DNA from 4 places in the Pseudoalteromonas undina genome. Region 1 is predicted to be linked to each of the others. Evidence: predicted binding sites of a transcription regulator. Region 1 holds the regulator's gene; each other region holds the start of a gene.
What was found. Region 1 encodes LexA, which represses DNA repair genes until DNA is damaged. Its sites were predicted from a motif close to TACTGTATNNNNATACAGTA; they were not measured.

Region 1 (4,304 bases):
TTAATGTGCCGTTGCGTGACGCTTTTAAGTGGCTTGCGCTGATCTCTTGCCCAACACAATAAAATCGACTGAAATCAACTACAAAGTTAGCGGCATAACTTGCTACGGTTTCAGCAAGGACCACATTGGCACCACCATGCACTATACCCATAGGGTTATGATGCTCTGGAATTGCCGGCATAGTGGCGACTAAGTAGTCATCTCCAATTTCACTGATTTCAATTCCCATGGTCTTCATGAGCGTGCCTTGGCCAGTGATCCCTTGATCTAATTGCTTACAAAACTCTAATGTAATTGGTTGGTGCCAAATGCTCATACTCGCTCCTAAAAGAATGTTTAAAAATATAAAATTGAGCTCATATTAAGGTGAAATTTAAATCTTGTCGTGAGTGATAGCAAATAAAATTTTTTTAGCTTAATTTAAGCAGGTAGCCATACTACGACGCCTGCTTATGTAGCTTGCTTATTATTGGTAACTAGCGACCAGTTCTACATTATTATAAGCATCAAAGCCTTTGAGCATGACAGAGTAATTTCCACTGCGAGTATCACTGCAGCTCTCATTATTGCCATTTCTATATGGGCGACAATCAAAATTATTTGTGGATGCCGTTTCGTTAAATTTTACATATATATCAGCATCACCACTACCACCTGATGTTCTAAAAGTAACTTGTGTTGCTTCACTTGGTACTGCAAATGTAAATAATTTTTCGCTATTCTTTGCGCCATTAACCATAATTGCTTGGTTATTTTGGAGTACATTGTCACCAGGAATTGGGGGGGTTGAAGATCTAAAGTTTGCAATAATAGGGTTAGTTAAGTTTAACACTCTGGCATTGTCATGTTCTGCCGAAGTCCCCATTACATCTCCATTGTATGATTTATTAGGGTTCGACCAGTAATTAATACGTGTACAATTACCTGGACAATTATATGCCATCACTGAACGCCATTGTGATTGAGGCTGTTGGTAACCATGTCCAAATGAATAAGGAGTTGTTGAAGGATCGTTTTCTGGATTATGGCGAGCGCCTTGTAAGTGCCCAATCTCATGACCAAAGGAATAGTAGCCCGTTGCACAATTATAATCGACCATAGCAAAAGCGCTTTGAGCATTAGCGCCAATGGCTTTGGCCTGGCCACAGTAACCATTGACATCATTTACTAATATAACTACATCTGCACCGAATTGATCGCGTAATGTATGTGCTTCATCCATATAACCATCGTTCTTAGCTGCTAAACGATTTAAATCAGTACTTGAGTTTGCAGCTTCAGTATAATTAATTTGGCTCATGTGGGCTATGCTAACAACTGCGTTGACGCCTGAGTTTTGATAACCTTGGTTGGTTTCAACAACCGCAAGATCAATTAAGCTATTTATATCCCCTGATTTTTGAGCTGCTGCTGGGGTATATAAAACTAATAAACTAATATTACTTTGCGTTTCGTTAGCCATTACCGATTGAGTGTTTTGAGCTATTAAAATTTGTTCACTCATAAACTCCAGGTGATTAGACTGTTTATAGTCGGGAGCATGTTCAGCTGGCTGCTTTTGGGGATCTAATTCAATGAAATTATGACCAGAGTGCTTATTTGGTTGTAATTTATATATCTGTTCACCTACTTTTACAGTACCCGAAATGCCTTTTGCAGATTTAATAAGTGTTATTTCGTCATCTTCTAAACTTTTACCAATCCAAATTAAGCTTCCCGTTGCTGACAAACTTGTTGAACTTTTTATAAATTCAATGTCGTTACCTTTAACAGGTAAAAGAAAGGTATTTGTGCTATTTGTGAGCTCAAAAAGAGGCTGGCCAAACTGTAATTGATTACTTGTTTGTGTGGCCACGCTTTGTGACTCATTAATATATTGCACTTCAAAAAGCGGAACTTGAGCTTGTGTATAGCCGCTGAATAGGAGTCCGATAAATAAAGGTGAGTATTTTTTCATTTCATAGTCCTTTTTGGTTTGTTTTGTCCACATAAAGTGTACACGCTAATATTTTTATTTCAATTAATTAACATTGCCACCTATTAAAATTAACTATTGTTGTAAATTTTAAGATACATTTTTTATTTTTACTGTTGATGGGTTGCTTTAATCAGTGCAAAAATAATTTTTAGTAGTTAAGAGCGGGTTATATCCTAATGCGATAAGCTAATTATTATCAGTGGAACTAACTTAATTTATATTTGCGATCTTAAAATAACTGTATATACTCACAGTTAATTGTACTGTATGGAAAACCAGTTGTATGCGACCATTAACGAAACGCCAAGCGCAAATACTCGAACTTATCAAAGTGTTTATTAAAGACACTGGTATGCCTCCTACACGTGCCGAGATTGCACAAACACTGGGTTTTAAAAGTGCAAATGCTGCAGAAGAACATTTAAAAGCACTGGCTAAAAAAGGTGTGATTAAAATGAAGCCGGGCGCGAGTCGGGGTATTCAGCTTGTTGAAGAAGAAGAGCCAGAGCAACTGGGCTTACCTTTAATTGGTCGAGTTGCTGCGGGTGAGCCAATATTGGCGCAACAGCATGTAGAAAGCCACTGTAAAATTGACCCTTTAATGTTTAAACCTGCGGCCGATTTTTTACTGCGTGTTAACGGCATGAGTATGAAAGATATTGGCATTATGGATGGCGACTTACTCGCTGTACATAAAACTCAAGTAGCTGAAAATGGTCAGGTTGTTGTTGCTCGAGTGGATGATGATGTTACGGTTAAACGTCTAGAAAAAGCCGGCAGAAAAGTATTACTGCATGCTGAAAATGACGAGTTTTCAGCTATTGAAGTAGACTTGGAGAATGAATCTTTCAATATTGAAGGTTTAGCGGTGGGTGTTATTCGTAACGCTGATTGGATGTGATATTTAAACATAACTTAGCGCTTAATATTGATTAGGCGCTGTTTTTACATGAATTATTTTTGTACGATATTGCTTGTGAATCGCTTTTTGTTATTTCAAAAAATCACTAAATACTTTATAGATAAACAAATTTATTCTAATTGTTTTAAATCATAAAACTTTATATTTTTTCCGCTGTTATTCAAGCTACCCCTTACCAACTCTGACTCTTAGATTAATTACCTCATTAGTTAATATTTTTTTGCTGCACTTTTTTAAGTAACCCCCTTGTTTATTTTTCATACTCACCTTGCTTATTGTTTATTTTTTAACTAGTTATTAAAGAGCTGGAATAAAAATAACTCACAGCCTTGTCGTTTTGAGCACACACATTTAGTAACTCCAGCACCCTTATAAAAAATAAAAATAACGAATGGGCGTTTAAGCCGTATGCCTCTTCGCTTTGCGTCAGCAATAGCATCAAAGGAGCCGTCACATGGGTAAGCTGAGTTCTTCCTTGTGGCTTATATTGTTAGTTTTTTCGCAAAATGTGCTTGCTAATAGCCAATATAATATGCGTAAAGGCGTAACTGATATAAGTAATAATGTATACCAACTGCACATGACCATATTTTTAATATGTTGTGTGATTGGGGTGATCGTGTTTGCCATTATGTTTTGGGCACTCATCCATCATCGCAAGTCTAAAGGGGCTGTCCCTGCCCAGTTTCATGAAAGTACCAAAGTAGAAATACTCTGGACTGCCATTCCTTTTGTCATCTTAATTGTTATGGCCATTCCTGCGACTAAAACGTTAATTGCCATGGAGGATACCAGCAAAGCTGATATCACCATAAAAATTACTGGATCACAGTGGAAGTGGCATTACGAGTATATGGGGGAGGACGTTGAGTTTTATTCAATGTTAGCGACTCCTCAAAATGAAATAACGAATCTTGCCGATAAAAACCCGAATTATTTACTCGAAGTAGATAAGCCGCTGGTGCTACCGATTAATCAAAAAGTACGTTTTTTAATGACTTCAGATGATGTAATTCACTCATGGTGGGTACCTGATTTTGCAGTTAAAAAAGATGCAAACCCTGGGTTTATTAACGAAACATGGACCAGTATTAATGAAGTAGGTACTTACCGCGGGCAGTGTGCAGAGCTGTGTGGTAAAGATCATGGCTTCATGCCTGTTGTGGTAGAAGCAAAAACAGAAGAAGACTTCAAAACGTGGTTGGCAGAAGCTAAACAAGCTAAACAAAAAGCGGCTGAAGCAGACGCTGCGTTATTAGATCAAGTGGTACCAAAAGAGGAGCTGATGGCTCTTGGTGAGCAAGTTTATATGGCGAGCTGTGCAGCGTGTCATCAACCTACAGGTTTAGGTTTGCCGGGTGTCTTTCCAGCACTTAAAGGCAGCCCAATAGTTATAGGTGATAT
Region 2 (4,304 bases), on a different contig from region 1:
AAAATAGTGAGTAGAGCGATTAGTTTAGTAATAGCAGTATGTAGTTCGCCACCTTTTTGTTCAGCTCTATAAATTGCATCGCAACCCTCTAGCCATGCTTTACTATCTTGTGAAGTAACAATTAAATGGTGTAAATTATGGTGTAAATAGTCCCAATACATTTCAGGGCGGTACAAACTTAGCGCTTCATTAAGTTCGCTATATTCTGTTTCTAAAAACTCTCTAAATCCATATTTCTCATGTGACGCTAAAAAGCCGAACAAACTACGCTCATTTTGAGAAAAACGACGACGAGAAACAGGGCCAAGTAATAAGCTAACTATAGGATCTAGCGGTAAGGTATTACTTAATGCATCAATATTTTTGTTTTGATTTGCAAACGCCGAACTTACAACCTCGACCAGCTTTTCATATTTTGATTCTATAGCTTTTACTACTTTTGGGGCTCTAAATATTGAGTCACCTACAAGTACTAAAGATTCATCAATCGAAGGGTTAAAGCTTAAGTCTCTATAGCGGCCTTGAACTTTACTCCATTCTTGCTGTGTTTTTACGTCTTTATTTTTAGCGTAATCAGAGAATGCTTGATGTAAAAAACCAACCAGTAATACAGGGCGTTTTACTTGTTGAACAATATCAGCGAGAGACTGAAATAAATGTAAGTCTTTATTTGCTCGCGATTGATAGTCTAAAGCTTTACCCATTTCATCGAGCAAAATTAAAACGCCGTCTTCGTTATCATTTTGTTTTTGTAAAATAGATTTTATTTTTGCTAAGCACTTATCATCATCAAGAGCGAGTATATCTTCTGCATTAAACTTGATATTAAACGCTTTCAATAAGCTTATTAGAATACTATTTGCGGGGGCTTCAAGGCCACAGACATGCTTAATGGTTTTCCAACCATTAGTAATTTTAAACCTATCATCAAACCCAGTTATTACTTTTTGAGAATTATTAAGCTTGTTTAAAGCGTAACTACGTTGTTCTGAATCTGTAGAAAGCAAGCAAGATAAAAATAAGGCTATAGTCGATTTACCAGAGCCATAAGGGCCCGTGATTGTATAGGCTCTTTGTGTACTGCCCTCAAACTCACGGCTTACAGTATCAAGTACATTAATAGCCGTTCCATGTACGATAAAGTCATCTATAAAGGGGTTTAGGTTAGCACTATCAACATCAATGCGAGTGGAGCTTTTATATCGTTGATTTATTTCAATAATAGATTCAGACATTGGATTTGCCGTAATAGTCATTTAAGTATTTGAAAGTATTGTTTTTTACTGATTCAGATATATTTACTTGTCTTAGCCCTAATGAATCAACCCATGATATTTCTTTTTTAGTATGTTGCTGAGCTTCATCGAGTTTTTGCCCTAGGCCAGCCTCAGATAATCTAAATATTCGGCCAGGTGAACACGGTTTAGTAAGTAACGAATCAAAATCAACAGTGCTCACTTTTGATTCAGTTGTTTCTACTTTAAAGAATTCGAGTAACGCATAGATAAATACTTCAATAGGTAACTCAGGCCTTTCAGTTAAATTACTGACATAAAAAGAGCGGCCGTTATCTTGTAGTAAATTAAGCTCAGCAAGGGGAGAAGTGAAGTGATCTTCATCTATCTTCTTAGCTGTAGACTTAACCTTTTTACTGTACATATTTAAAAAACAATCCATGTCTTTTTTTATAGTCGTAATATTACCAACTTCGCTTTTAACTAGGCGCTTTGCATCTTCATAGCAATCATCGATCAGCTTTGATTTTTCAAAATACTGAACATTAGAGTAATTAAAAAAGTAGCGATAGGCGGTTAGGTGTTCATCATTAAAGTTTAGCCAAAAGTGCAATAACCAAATAGAACCATGCAATTCGAGGTAAGGATCTTTGCCGTTGTCACCAAACAAAAAGTGCCCTTTGTTTTTCGTCACATTATGAAAGGTTTTATTATTTTTTCTGTCGCTTTCTATAATGCCGCTCGACTCAGCCCAATACTGAATAGCTTTAACCATATTTTTACCAACGCCAAGCTCTACGATAGAATGACGAATACTTTCTTCGTCAGAACTTGAAAAATTACCATTTGAATTCAAATGATTAACCGCTTTGAATAGCCATCCATAGCGCAGAGGGAATGTATCGTGACCTGTAAACTTAGCTTTCATTGCTTTTAGAGTTCCTCTGGAGAAATTGTCCAAGCGGCGATATTAACTTGAATTAAGGTTAAGAGGAAGTCTTCTAGGTAATTAATCATTAAAAAACTGTACCTTTATACAGTTTTATTTAAATTATCTCAATACCCTTGTAGATAGGAGGGGTTTATTGTAAAGTTTTGAATATAAAGACAAATAATCAAGTGATTTAGTCTGATCTGTACCCATGGGCTTACATGCAATGGAAGCTATCACATTGATTTACATTAAAGGACTAAAGATGCTTGCTAAAATTTTATTAAACTTTTCTGAAGATGAATTGTTAAGCTTTCTTCCTAAAAATTCAATAAATTTCGCACTTCAACTTGATGCGCAAGACAATCAGGTCTCAGAGGCCAATTCATATAATAAAAATAAACTTGCCGGAATAGTTGCGAGTGTTAAACAAGTCGATTTTATTTTTGACTCACGACTTCGAAATAAGTTAGTTGAGCGCCTATCAGCAAAGCAGCTAGCTGAGCTGTTTCCTAGTTTTGAACTTCAAGCAAAGCAAGTAACCCCCGAACATTACGATGCAATAATAAGTTGGGCAGATGAAAATCCTGACAAATTTGCTGCTTTAATGGGCCTATCTGCATTATACGAAAGCCAATTAGAGCAAGATAACGCGCTAGAGAGTATTACTCATATAGATCCTAACTATGGTTTATACCCTTACCAACAAAACATTAGCAAACAGGTGTTTTCTGAACTTGTACAGGATAAAAGGCGAGTGCTTATTCACCTGCCTACAGGGGCAGGTAAAACACGAACTGCAATGAATATTGCTGCCGAACATTTAAGGCAATCTGAGAATAACTTAGTTTTGTGGCTAGCAGACAGGGAAGAACTTTGCTCGCAAGCCTATTCTGAATTTTCAAAAGCATGGCAGTCACTAGGTAATCGTTCTACTTCTTTATATGGCTTTTATTCAAGCTCTACAGAAAGTTTAAGTGGTATTGACTCCGGGTTTGTCGTTGCTGGGTTACATAAATTTTTAAGTTTACGAAAAAGCGATTCAAGACAGTTACAACTTTTATATAGCAAGTTGGCTGAAAAAGTAACATTAGTAATTTTTGATGAAGCCCACAAAGCTGTAGCTCCTAAGTTTCAAGAAGTTGTTCAAGACTTTATTGATGACAAAGCATTTCACGCTGACTTAATTGGTTTAACTGCCACTCCTGGCAGAAGCTACTCTGAAGATGGACTATCCGAAGAAGATGCTCGTTTAGCTAATTTTTTCTACAACAATAAAGTTTCTATGCAAATATCAGGTTATCTCTCGCCAATAGATTACTTGGTTGAAAAGGGTTATTTAGCTAAAGCAAACTTTAAGTCATTAAACTATGACCACTCCGGTATTGCTGCATATGAACTAAGAGATGCCGGCGGTGTAGAAACAATGACGACGTTAGCAAATAACATAGAGCGAAATCGTCAGATCCTCAGTGCGATTATTGATGAATGTAAACTTGGGTCACAAATCATTGTTTTTGCCTGCACCGTTGATCACGGAATTAACCTTGCCACTGCACTTGCTTATCAAGGTATTAAAGCAGCTTCTATTGATAGTAAAAATGACACAGTAGAGAGCCGCAGAGCAAAAATAGCGCAATATAAAAATGGTGAGCTGCAAGTTCTTGTTAATTTTAATGTCCTAACAGCAGGATTTGATGCACCTAAAACTAACGTTACTGTAATTGCTAAGCCAATGAACTCCTTAGTACAGTATTTGCAAATGGCGGGCCGTGCTATGCGTGGCTATAAAAGCGGCGGTAACAAAGAATGCAATATTTATACAGTGATGGATAACATACCTGAATTTCAAAGTATTAGCCTCGCATTTGGTTATTGGAATGATATGTGGGCAGAAAAGGATATAAAATAATGAGTAATAGATTTTTAAGTGCTGAGACTGTTATTGAGTCATTAAGGGATAATGGTTACAACAATACAGCATACGCTTTAGCTGAACTTATCGATAATAGCTTACAAGCAACGGCCACCCGTGTAGAAGTTGGTTTTATAGAAGAACAACTAAAAGCCCGTAAAAATTATACCGTATCAGAAATCTCCCTTTGGGATAATGGTGTAGGTATGGATATCGATACCCT
Region 3 (4,304 bases), 1.6 Mb from region 1:
AAGCTGATGTGGGCGTTGCTCGTAAATATGGGGGAACAGGGCTCGGGTTGGCTATTTCTCAAAAGCTGATAAAAATGATGGGCGGTGAAATTCAGTTAAACAGCGAAGAGGGTAAAGGTAGTACGTTTGCGTTTAGTATTAGTGCACCAGAGTCAGCAGACGCTCCCTCAACCTTACCTAAAAAAGCAGCTTTGCAACCAAATCTGCTGGGTAAGCACATACTGTTGGTAGAAGATAATGCGATAAATCGGCAGGTTATTTCAAAAATGTTGGAGCCGACTAAAGCTGTGGTTGTTATGGCCGAGGATGGTATTAAGGCTCTTGATGTATTAAAAGAGCAATCGTTTGATTTGATTTTAATGGATTGCCAAATGCCTAACATGGATGGTTATGAATGCACACGTACAATTAGAGTTATGGAACTTAAAACAGGTTGGCGAGTGCCTATAGTAGCGATTACGGCTAATGCCTATGAAGAAGATAAACAGCGATGCTTAATAGCCGGTATGGATGACTTTATTGCCAAACCAATTAATAGTGATGATTTATACACTGTGATTGGTAATATACTCAGTTGATAATGGTTCAACAGGCAAAAGCTTACACCGTGCCTGAGAGTATCCGCTTGCCAAATGGTTAAATGTATCTAATTAGTTTTATGAGCAGAAAAATAAGATAATAGAATGGGGATTAGCCTGAGTAAACTAATGGAAAGTCGATGCTACTCAGGCTAAATAATTACATTGACTCTAATTTCATACCGCGTGTTTCTTTGATGTATTTGACCACAAAAAATACACTAATAAATGCCGATAAGGCATAAAAGCCATAAGCGCCAGCTAAACCAATACTGCCGAGCATAATCGGGAAGGTCATAGTAATAGCAAAGTTAGCTATCCATTGCGCGCTAGCTGCAACAGCAAGGGCCGCACCGCGAATACGGTTATTAAACATTTCGCCAAGTAGCACCCACACTATAGGGCCCCAACTTAAGCCAAAAAATACCACAAACAAATTAGCCATTATTAATGCAAAGGTACCCATATTTTCGCTAAGTGCTAACTTGCCTGCTTCATCAAGTCCAGCGCTACCAAAGGTGTAAGTAAGTGCACTTAAACTAATAAACATACCTAAGCTACCTACCAATAATAGTGGCTTGCGGCCTACTTTATCGACTAAGGCAATAGCAATAAAGGTAGATAAAATATTGGTGGTGCCGGCAAGTACATTAATAAACAGTGATTGTGATTCATCAAAGCCGGCGGCTTGCCATAGCTCTGAACCGTAATAAAATACCACGTTAATACCAACAAATTGTTGGAAAACAGATAAAGCTACACCCACCCAAACAATAGGGTGTACTTTTTTACTGCCATCAATAAATAAGTCGCGAATACTTGGCTTTTTATCACTTTGCAGAGACTGCTTCACGTCACTGATTTGTGTATCTGCATTATCATTTGAGATTTTGTTAAATACAGTTTTAGCGTGTTTAAGTTTACCTTGTGCAACTAGGTAACGCGGTGATTCAGGAATAAACAGTACACCAATTAAAAATAAGCCTGCAGGAACAAGTTCAGCCCAAAACATCCAGCGCCACGCGGCTAAATCTAACATTAAAATACCCTCGGCACCGCCAGCAGCGTTAGCAATTAGGTAGTTACTTAAAAAAGCTGCAAATAAACCAAGAACTATAGCGAGTTGTTGCAGTGTAGCTAAGCGACCACGTAGACTCGCAGGAGCAACTTCTGCTATATAAGCAGGCGCTAAAACCGAGGCTGCACCTATACCTAACCCACCAAACAAGCGGTAAAAAATAAACTCAGCAGAACTATCTGCAATGCCAGAGCCAAAAGCGCTGACTGCAAATATAATGGCAGTGACAATCATAATAGCGCGACGGCCAAACTTGTCAGCTAATGGGCCAGCGGCGAATGCCCCTAATGCACAGCCTAATAATACAGATGCAACATTAAAACCAGTTGCAACACTGCTTGAATTAAATGTATTACCCAATGCCGATACGGTGCCATTTATAACGCCTGAATCAAAACCAAATAAAAAGCCACCAATAGCGGCAACGGCCGATATAAAAATAACATAAAAAAGCGAGCACTTAGTCTGTGCGCTATGCTCACCTTTAGTTGCATGCTGTGTCGTCATGTTGTTCAATCCTAATTTTTATTATGTGTAATGTAGTTAAAGTGCCACTAATAATTTGCGGGCAACCTTAGCACAGAGTAATCACGCTAAAAAAGATATTTCAATAGTAATACGTATGCATAAAAAAATTTTATTGGGTTGATAAAAATAATGAGATGCTGGATACTGTTTTTATATACAGTGTGGGCGGTTTTATGAAAAAAGAGTTACCAGCGAAATATTATTTGGCACATTTTAGAGAGCTATTAACTTTTGTGAGCGAGAAATGCATGCATTTACTCGAGCAAAAGCATATTTCATTTATTAGTAAAATAAACACGCTCGACGAGCAGAGCCAGTGTATGTTGGCGCGCATTTATTCTCGTAAGCCTTATTTAGTTCAAACCCAATCATTAAACTACAAAGAAATTAGCTCGCCATACCAAGCACTTTTTAAATTAAAAGCGGCAAAGTTAATTGTAGAACCCTCTGATAAAGATCATAAGCAACTACTAAGTCACCTAACAAAACCGGCCTTAATAGAGCTGCTAGAAAAGCAAGAACAAACGCCATTATTTAAAAAAAGCGCTGCTAAAAGTAACTTAGTTGAAATAGCTATTTCATTCTTTGAATCTAAGCCAGAGTGTCTTGCACACTTATATAATCAGTACGTGATAAATAATAGAGAAGAGTATTACGAGTATTTTGAATTTTTATACATTGGCAGGCTCAGTGCAGGCGATATTAATCATCAAAATCGATTTGTACTAAGAGATTTAGGCGTAACACCTGTTAGGCAAGAGCATAATGAAAGCTTATCGCGCTTTGATTCAATAAAAGAAGCGCAGTCTAACTATGCATTAAACCGTTTGCGACTAACGCTTAAAAATACAAAAGATGACAATGAAAGAGAGGAACTAGCAAAGCAGCTAATAAATAAAGTAGCAGTAGGGGTTATTGCACAAGAGTTAAAAAACAAGTTACTGGTTATACTTTTTAAGCAACTAAAAACAACTAACCCAACACTTGCGTTTGATTTACTTAACGCCTGCGAAGACGATGCACAAGCCCTCGAGATTCAAATAAGGGAGCAATATCGACAGGGCAATAAGCAATGGGTAAAAGCGCAGCTTGAGCAAATTATAGAAAATCCGCTTAGTGATGAGTTACTGTATTTCGCAGATGACTTTTTAATGCGTAAATTTAACAAGCAAACCCGTTCGCGGCTCAGTGAAATGTTAGCCAGTACACGCTGCATTATAGAAGTTGATGAACTTTACCGAGGCGATGTTGAGTTAGGTGTAAGCGATCACTACACTCGTCAAGGTAAACAGGTTTTTTATACTGAGAATACCTTGTGGCAAAGCTTATTTACACTGGTTTTTTGGCAAGAGCTGTTTATTGAAACTCCGACGCCTCCTTGTAATGAATTTGATATTTTCCCGCAAGCGTTAAAAACAGACTCCTTTTACTTAAATCAATCCTCACAAATAGAAGCGCGGCTGGCTGCGTGTAATAGTACCCCCAAATTGCTGCGTTTAGTGTGTAACCATGCCGCGAAGTATTATGAGCAACCAAATGGCTTATTTAGGTGGCACCCAGATGTTTTAAAGCCAGTAGAGATGCTTATATTAAATAGCCCAATAACGGCTTTACTTCAGCATTTAAAAAATATGGCAAAGAACTACCGACAATTAAAAGATGGTTACCCCGATTTAATGGTTGTTGATAACAGCGCTGTTCATTTTGAAGAGGTTAAAGCGCCAGGCGATAAGCTTAAAAGAAACCAGTTAGTGAGTATCGATAATTTAAAAAGCTGTGGCTTTATCGTAAATATTGCAGCGGTAAACTGGTATGTAGATCCTAAGCGAATTTATAGTGTGGTAGATATTGAAACGACGGGGGGACTAAAAGGGGGGAACCGAATTACCGAAATTGGTATTGTTAAAATACAGCAAGGCAACATCATTGATACATGGACTACGCTGATAAACCCAGAGCGGCCTATCCCTCGTTTTATTACTAAACTAACCGGTATTAACGACGCCATGGTAAGTGATGCGCCTATATTTAGCGACATTGTTTCGACTTTATTAGATAAGCTTTCGGGTAGTATTTTTGTCGCTCACAATGTTAATTTTGATTATGGCTTTATTAAAAAA
Region 4 (4,304 bases), on a different contig from region 1:
AGCCCATAAATCACCACAATCAGCTAATTGACGTGAAATATTAGCACTACGTGCTGGCCCATTTTCTACATAAGCACCATATGGTCCCATCGCACGTGCAGCATGCCCTGTTAAAGTAGCCACAGTAAACAGCGTTGGGTTTATTTCGTTTACAGCCAAATCTTTCATTTCACTAAGTAAATCACCCATCGCTAGACGCCCTTCGGCATCAGTATTACCAATGCGCACTCGCACACCTTCACGGCTAGTAATAATTTCATCAGGAACAAAACAATCTGAACCAATTGAGTTACGTACCACTGCTAAAAAGGCAATCACTTTAACGCCTTTAGGTTGGTAATCAGCAACTGCTTTCATAAATCCAGCCACAGAAGCCGCACCGCCTTTATCTCGGCTCATACCTGCCATGTAGCCGCCTACTTTTAAATCTGCACCGCCTGTGTCATAAACTAAGCCTTTACCAACAAACATCAGTGTGCGTGTTACTTCACCCTCTGGTACATATTCAAGTTTAACAACGCGTGGATGATGACGCTCTACTGCATAAGATGCACGAGCAACAGTACTTAGCATCGGATAGTGTTTATCAATGGCAGCCAAGTCATCAATCACATCAACGCTCACTGCGCTATTATTAAATAGTTCGCTACAGTAATCAGCAAAGCGTGGTGGTGCCATACGTTCAGGCTCGGTACCACATAAATCACGTGCAGCATATTGTCCAGCTGCTAATGCATTGACTGCTTTAATCGTTTGCTCATTGGCATCAATTAAACCGATTTGAGTAATTGGCTCAATACCATGACCATGAAATTCACGTGCTTCAAGAGGCTGCCATAATGCTTGGCATGCGCCTAAATAGGCCACTTCCAGCGCGTGTTGGTAACGGCTGTCGGTATTTAAAGCAGGTAAGTAAATAGCGGGGTTAACACTGCCTGACGCTTTAGCCTCGTTAATGGCTAATTTAGCCGCATCAAAATAGCGACGTACATCATCATAATCTCTATTTAAAGGGCCTGTTGGGGCTAATACAACACGTTTACCGGCAATTACTAGCAAGGTAACTTGATTACCTATGCGAGAGTCTACTTGAGCTTGATTTAAAATTGCATCGCGCAGAGGCGTATTTGGTATGTGAGAAAAGTCATCGCTGATAATAATTAGTGCATCGTGTGATGCACAATCTAGGCTTGCACTAACTGGCTGAGCCAGCACTGCTTTTGGATATGCCATAAAAAAGGATCCTGTTAGAAAACGTAGCCCCTATTATTATTTATTTAGCAATTTATAACCAGTAAACTGCGGTAATCTGCATACTTACTGGCAACCTAGAGTTACACCTTTTACACGTCTAAAATACTCAGCTGTAAATTATGCTCTGGTTGGTTTTTAATACCAACACCAATTCCTAATAAACGCACAGGTTGTTGTAATCCGCGTTGATAGGCTTTGGCGAGTAACTCTTTAAAAATAGCCGTGTTTAATTGATGATTCGCTTGATCTGCTGAGGTCACAACAAAATTAGCAAATTTAACTTTAACACTTAACTTGTTAATTTTATTTTGTAGCTGCTGTTTGTTTAATCTAACCTCGAGCTCACCTAACAGCTGCGGTAATTGCTCCAAGCACTCATCAAGACTATTTTTGTTGTATTCATAAGTATGCTCCACGCTCAATGACTTACGAATCCGCTCAGTTGAAACCCGCCCTATATGCTCCCCCATACATTTTTGATATAACGACACGCCAAAATTCCCCACATGTTGCTGCATCCAATTAGCCCCTTTTTCGCGAACATCTTGGCCCGTGTACAACCCTTTTAAATTAAGCTTCTCCAAGGTTACCTTACCCACTCCTGGAATTTTACCTAGTGGTAATTGGGCTAAAAACGAGTCAACTTGCTCAGGCAATACTACAAATTGGCCATTGGGTTTATTTTCATCGCTAGCAATTTTGGCTATAAATTTAATTGGCGCAATCCCCGCAGAAGCGGTCAGCCCTGTGGTATTAAAAATATCGGTGCGGATCTGCTCAGCAATTAACGTTGCACTGCCTTTAAATGCAGTACTGTCGGTAACATCTAGGTACGCTTCATCAAGTGAAAGAGGCTCAACAAGATCAGTATAGCGGTTAAATATAGCGCGGATTTGAGTTGATACTTGTTTATAAACAGCCATTCTACCCGGCACAATAACTAAATCGGGGCAAAGCTGTTTGGCATGATAGTTAGACATGGCAGAGCGCACCCCATACTCTCTAGCAAGATAGTTAGCGGTAGAGAGCACTCCACGGCGACTGTTACCGCCAATTGCCAGCGGTACACTTGCAAGCTTGGGGTTGTCGCGCATTTCAACGGCTGCATAAAAGCAGTCCATATCTATATGAATAAACTTTTTCATCACACAATAACAACTGTTCATTTATACAGTCATTATTGTGGAATCGCTGCTAATTAGCAAGCTTGTTGTTATTTAAAAAGAGCGCCTATTTTTCTTGGGCTTATTAAAACAATACATCCAAAATAAAATTTCTAAAGAAAAGCCTAATAAAATCAAAATAATTGCTCCTGCCTCATTACCCATAGCGTAACAAGTAAACGACGCTATAAAAACGGTGCATGCCAATAACCAATTAATTATATTCTGCATAGTTATCTCCTTGTGTGTTACTAGTTACTATAGTCATGAATTCAAAGAGGTACAATTTTAGCCCTAGAATTTTTGCCAACTATAATTCCCTTGAGCTCATCCGACCATGTTGCTAATCTAAATACTTTAAAACCAAGAGCTATAAATACATGGAAACGTTTAAACAACAACACCCTATTCATACCGACATTACTGTAGCGTGGGGCGATATGGATGCCCTACAGCATGTTAATAACTGTGTTTATCTTCGTTATTTTGAAATAGCCAGAATCGACTTTTTAAATAAATTAAATTTATTTGATACTATCAATGCTAAAGCCACTGGCCCTGTGATCAGTGAAAATAATATTCGCTACAAACGCCCTGTGACGTTTCCTGACACATTAAGCGTAGGTATTACTATTAGTGATATTAAGTCAGACAGATTTATAATGAATTACAGTGTATTTAGCCATGCGCAAAATGCGATAACGACCACTGGCATGTCAAAAGTGGTGATGTTTGACTTTAAAACAGAGCAAAAAGCCACGATCACAGAACCTTTGTTATCGGCTTTAAAAGCAAACTCTGAAAACGAATAATTAGGATTAGTAATGCAATATAGTCAATTAGGCAGTAGTGATATTAGTGTTTCTAGGGTCTGTTTAGGTAGTATGACTTGGGGAGTACAAAACACCCAGCATGATGCTGATGAGCAAATAGCCTATGCTCTTGACCGTGGTGTTAACTTTATTGATACGGCAGAAATGTACGCAGTTCCTCCCTCTCCCGATACTTATGGTAAAACTGAGGAAATTATAGGGAATTGGGTTGCACGTAATTCACAGAAACGAAAAGACATTGTTATTGCAACTAAAATTGCCGGTAATGGGCTTTCATGGATCCGTGATGGTGGTGATATTACTCGCCAAGCTGTTATTGATGCAGTTGATCAGTCTCTAAAACGCCTACAAACCGACTATATTGACTTATACCAATTACATTGGCCAAATCGCCGCACTCCTCATTTTGCAAGGCAATGGCCTGGCATGCTTAAATTTACTGAGGTCGATGCAAAACAGCACACCGCTGACATGCTTGATATTTTAGAGGGTTTAGATGCGTGTGTTAAAGCGGGTAAAATTAAACACTGTGGACTTTCTGACGACACCCCGTGGGGGATTAGCCAATTTTTAAATTTAGCCAAAGAGCACAATTTACCAAAAATGGTGTCTATTCAAAATGAGTTTAGTTTAGCGCATGCGAAAGATTGGCCTTATTTAATAGAGCAATGTGTGCATGAAGATATTGCTTACTTACCTTGGTCACCTTTAGCTGCTGGACTATTAACGGGTAAATATCTAAATGGAGCACGCCCTGAAGGCTCTCGCTGGACATTTATGCAGCGTAACGGTATTTTTAGAGATACGCCACAATCACAAAAGGCGACCAAAGAGTATGTTGAACTTGCCCATGAACACAACATAACACCAGCACAATTAGCGCTAGCGTGGTGTAATCAAGTGGATGGCGTTACCTCATCTATTATTGGTGCCACTACTATGGCGCAATTAAAAGAAGACATTGATGCATTTGAGCTAACTCTTAGCGACGATGTACTTCTAGCGATTGATACCATATTCAGAAATAACCCAATGCCATACTAATGAAATTAAG

Region 2: a site for LexA is predicted at 2,258-2,277, ahead of PUND_RS15625 (DUF4007 family protein). Genes of this name have one in related genera too.
Region 3: a site for LexA is predicted at 2,327-2,346, ahead of PUND_RS07075 (exonuclease domain-containing protein). Genes of this name have one in related genera too.
Region 4: a site for LexA is predicted at 2,411-2,430, ahead of dinB (DNA polymerase IV). Genes of this name have one in related genera too.

What each region holds. Positions count from the first base shown of each region.
Region 1 covers NZ_AHCF03000003.1:2,305,574-2,309,877, reverse strand. Annotated here, with positions in the region: gene PUND_RS14320 (PaaI family thioesterase) at 1-316, opposite strand, end outside; gene PUND_RS14315 (M12 family metallo-peptidase) at 467-1,957, opposite strand; gene lexA (transcriptional repressor LexA) at 2,262-2,879, shown strand; gene coxB (cytochrome c oxidase subunit II) at 3,355-4,304, shown strand, end outside.
Region 2 covers NZ_AHCF03000004.1:120,765-125,068, forward strand. Annotated here, with positions in the region: gene PUND_RS15620 (hypothetical protein) at 1-1,235, opposite strand, end outside; gene PUND_RS15625 (DUF4007 family protein) at 1,228-2,163, opposite strand; gene PUND_RS15630 (DEAD/DEAH box helicase) at 2,432-4,078, shown strand; gene PUND_RS15635 (ATP-binding protein) at 4,078-4,304, shown strand, end outside.
Region 3 covers NZ_AHCF03000003.1:748,018-752,321, forward strand. Annotated here, with positions in the region: gene PUND_RS07065 (response regulator) at 1-578, shown strand, start outside; gene PUND_RS07070 (sugar porter family MFS transporter) at 739-2,163, opposite strand; gene PUND_RS07075 (exonuclease domain-containing protein) at 2,358-4,304, shown strand, end outside.
Region 4 covers NZ_AHCF03000002.1:564,214-568,517, reverse strand. Annotated here, with positions in the region: gene PUND_RS03270 (M17 family metallopeptidase) at 1-1,233, opposite strand, end outside; gene dinB (DNA polymerase IV) at 1,344-2,399, opposite strand; gene PUND_RS03260 (acyl-CoA thioesterase) at 2,798-3,229, shown strand; gene PUND_RS03255 (aldo/keto reductase) at 3,242-4,294, shown strand.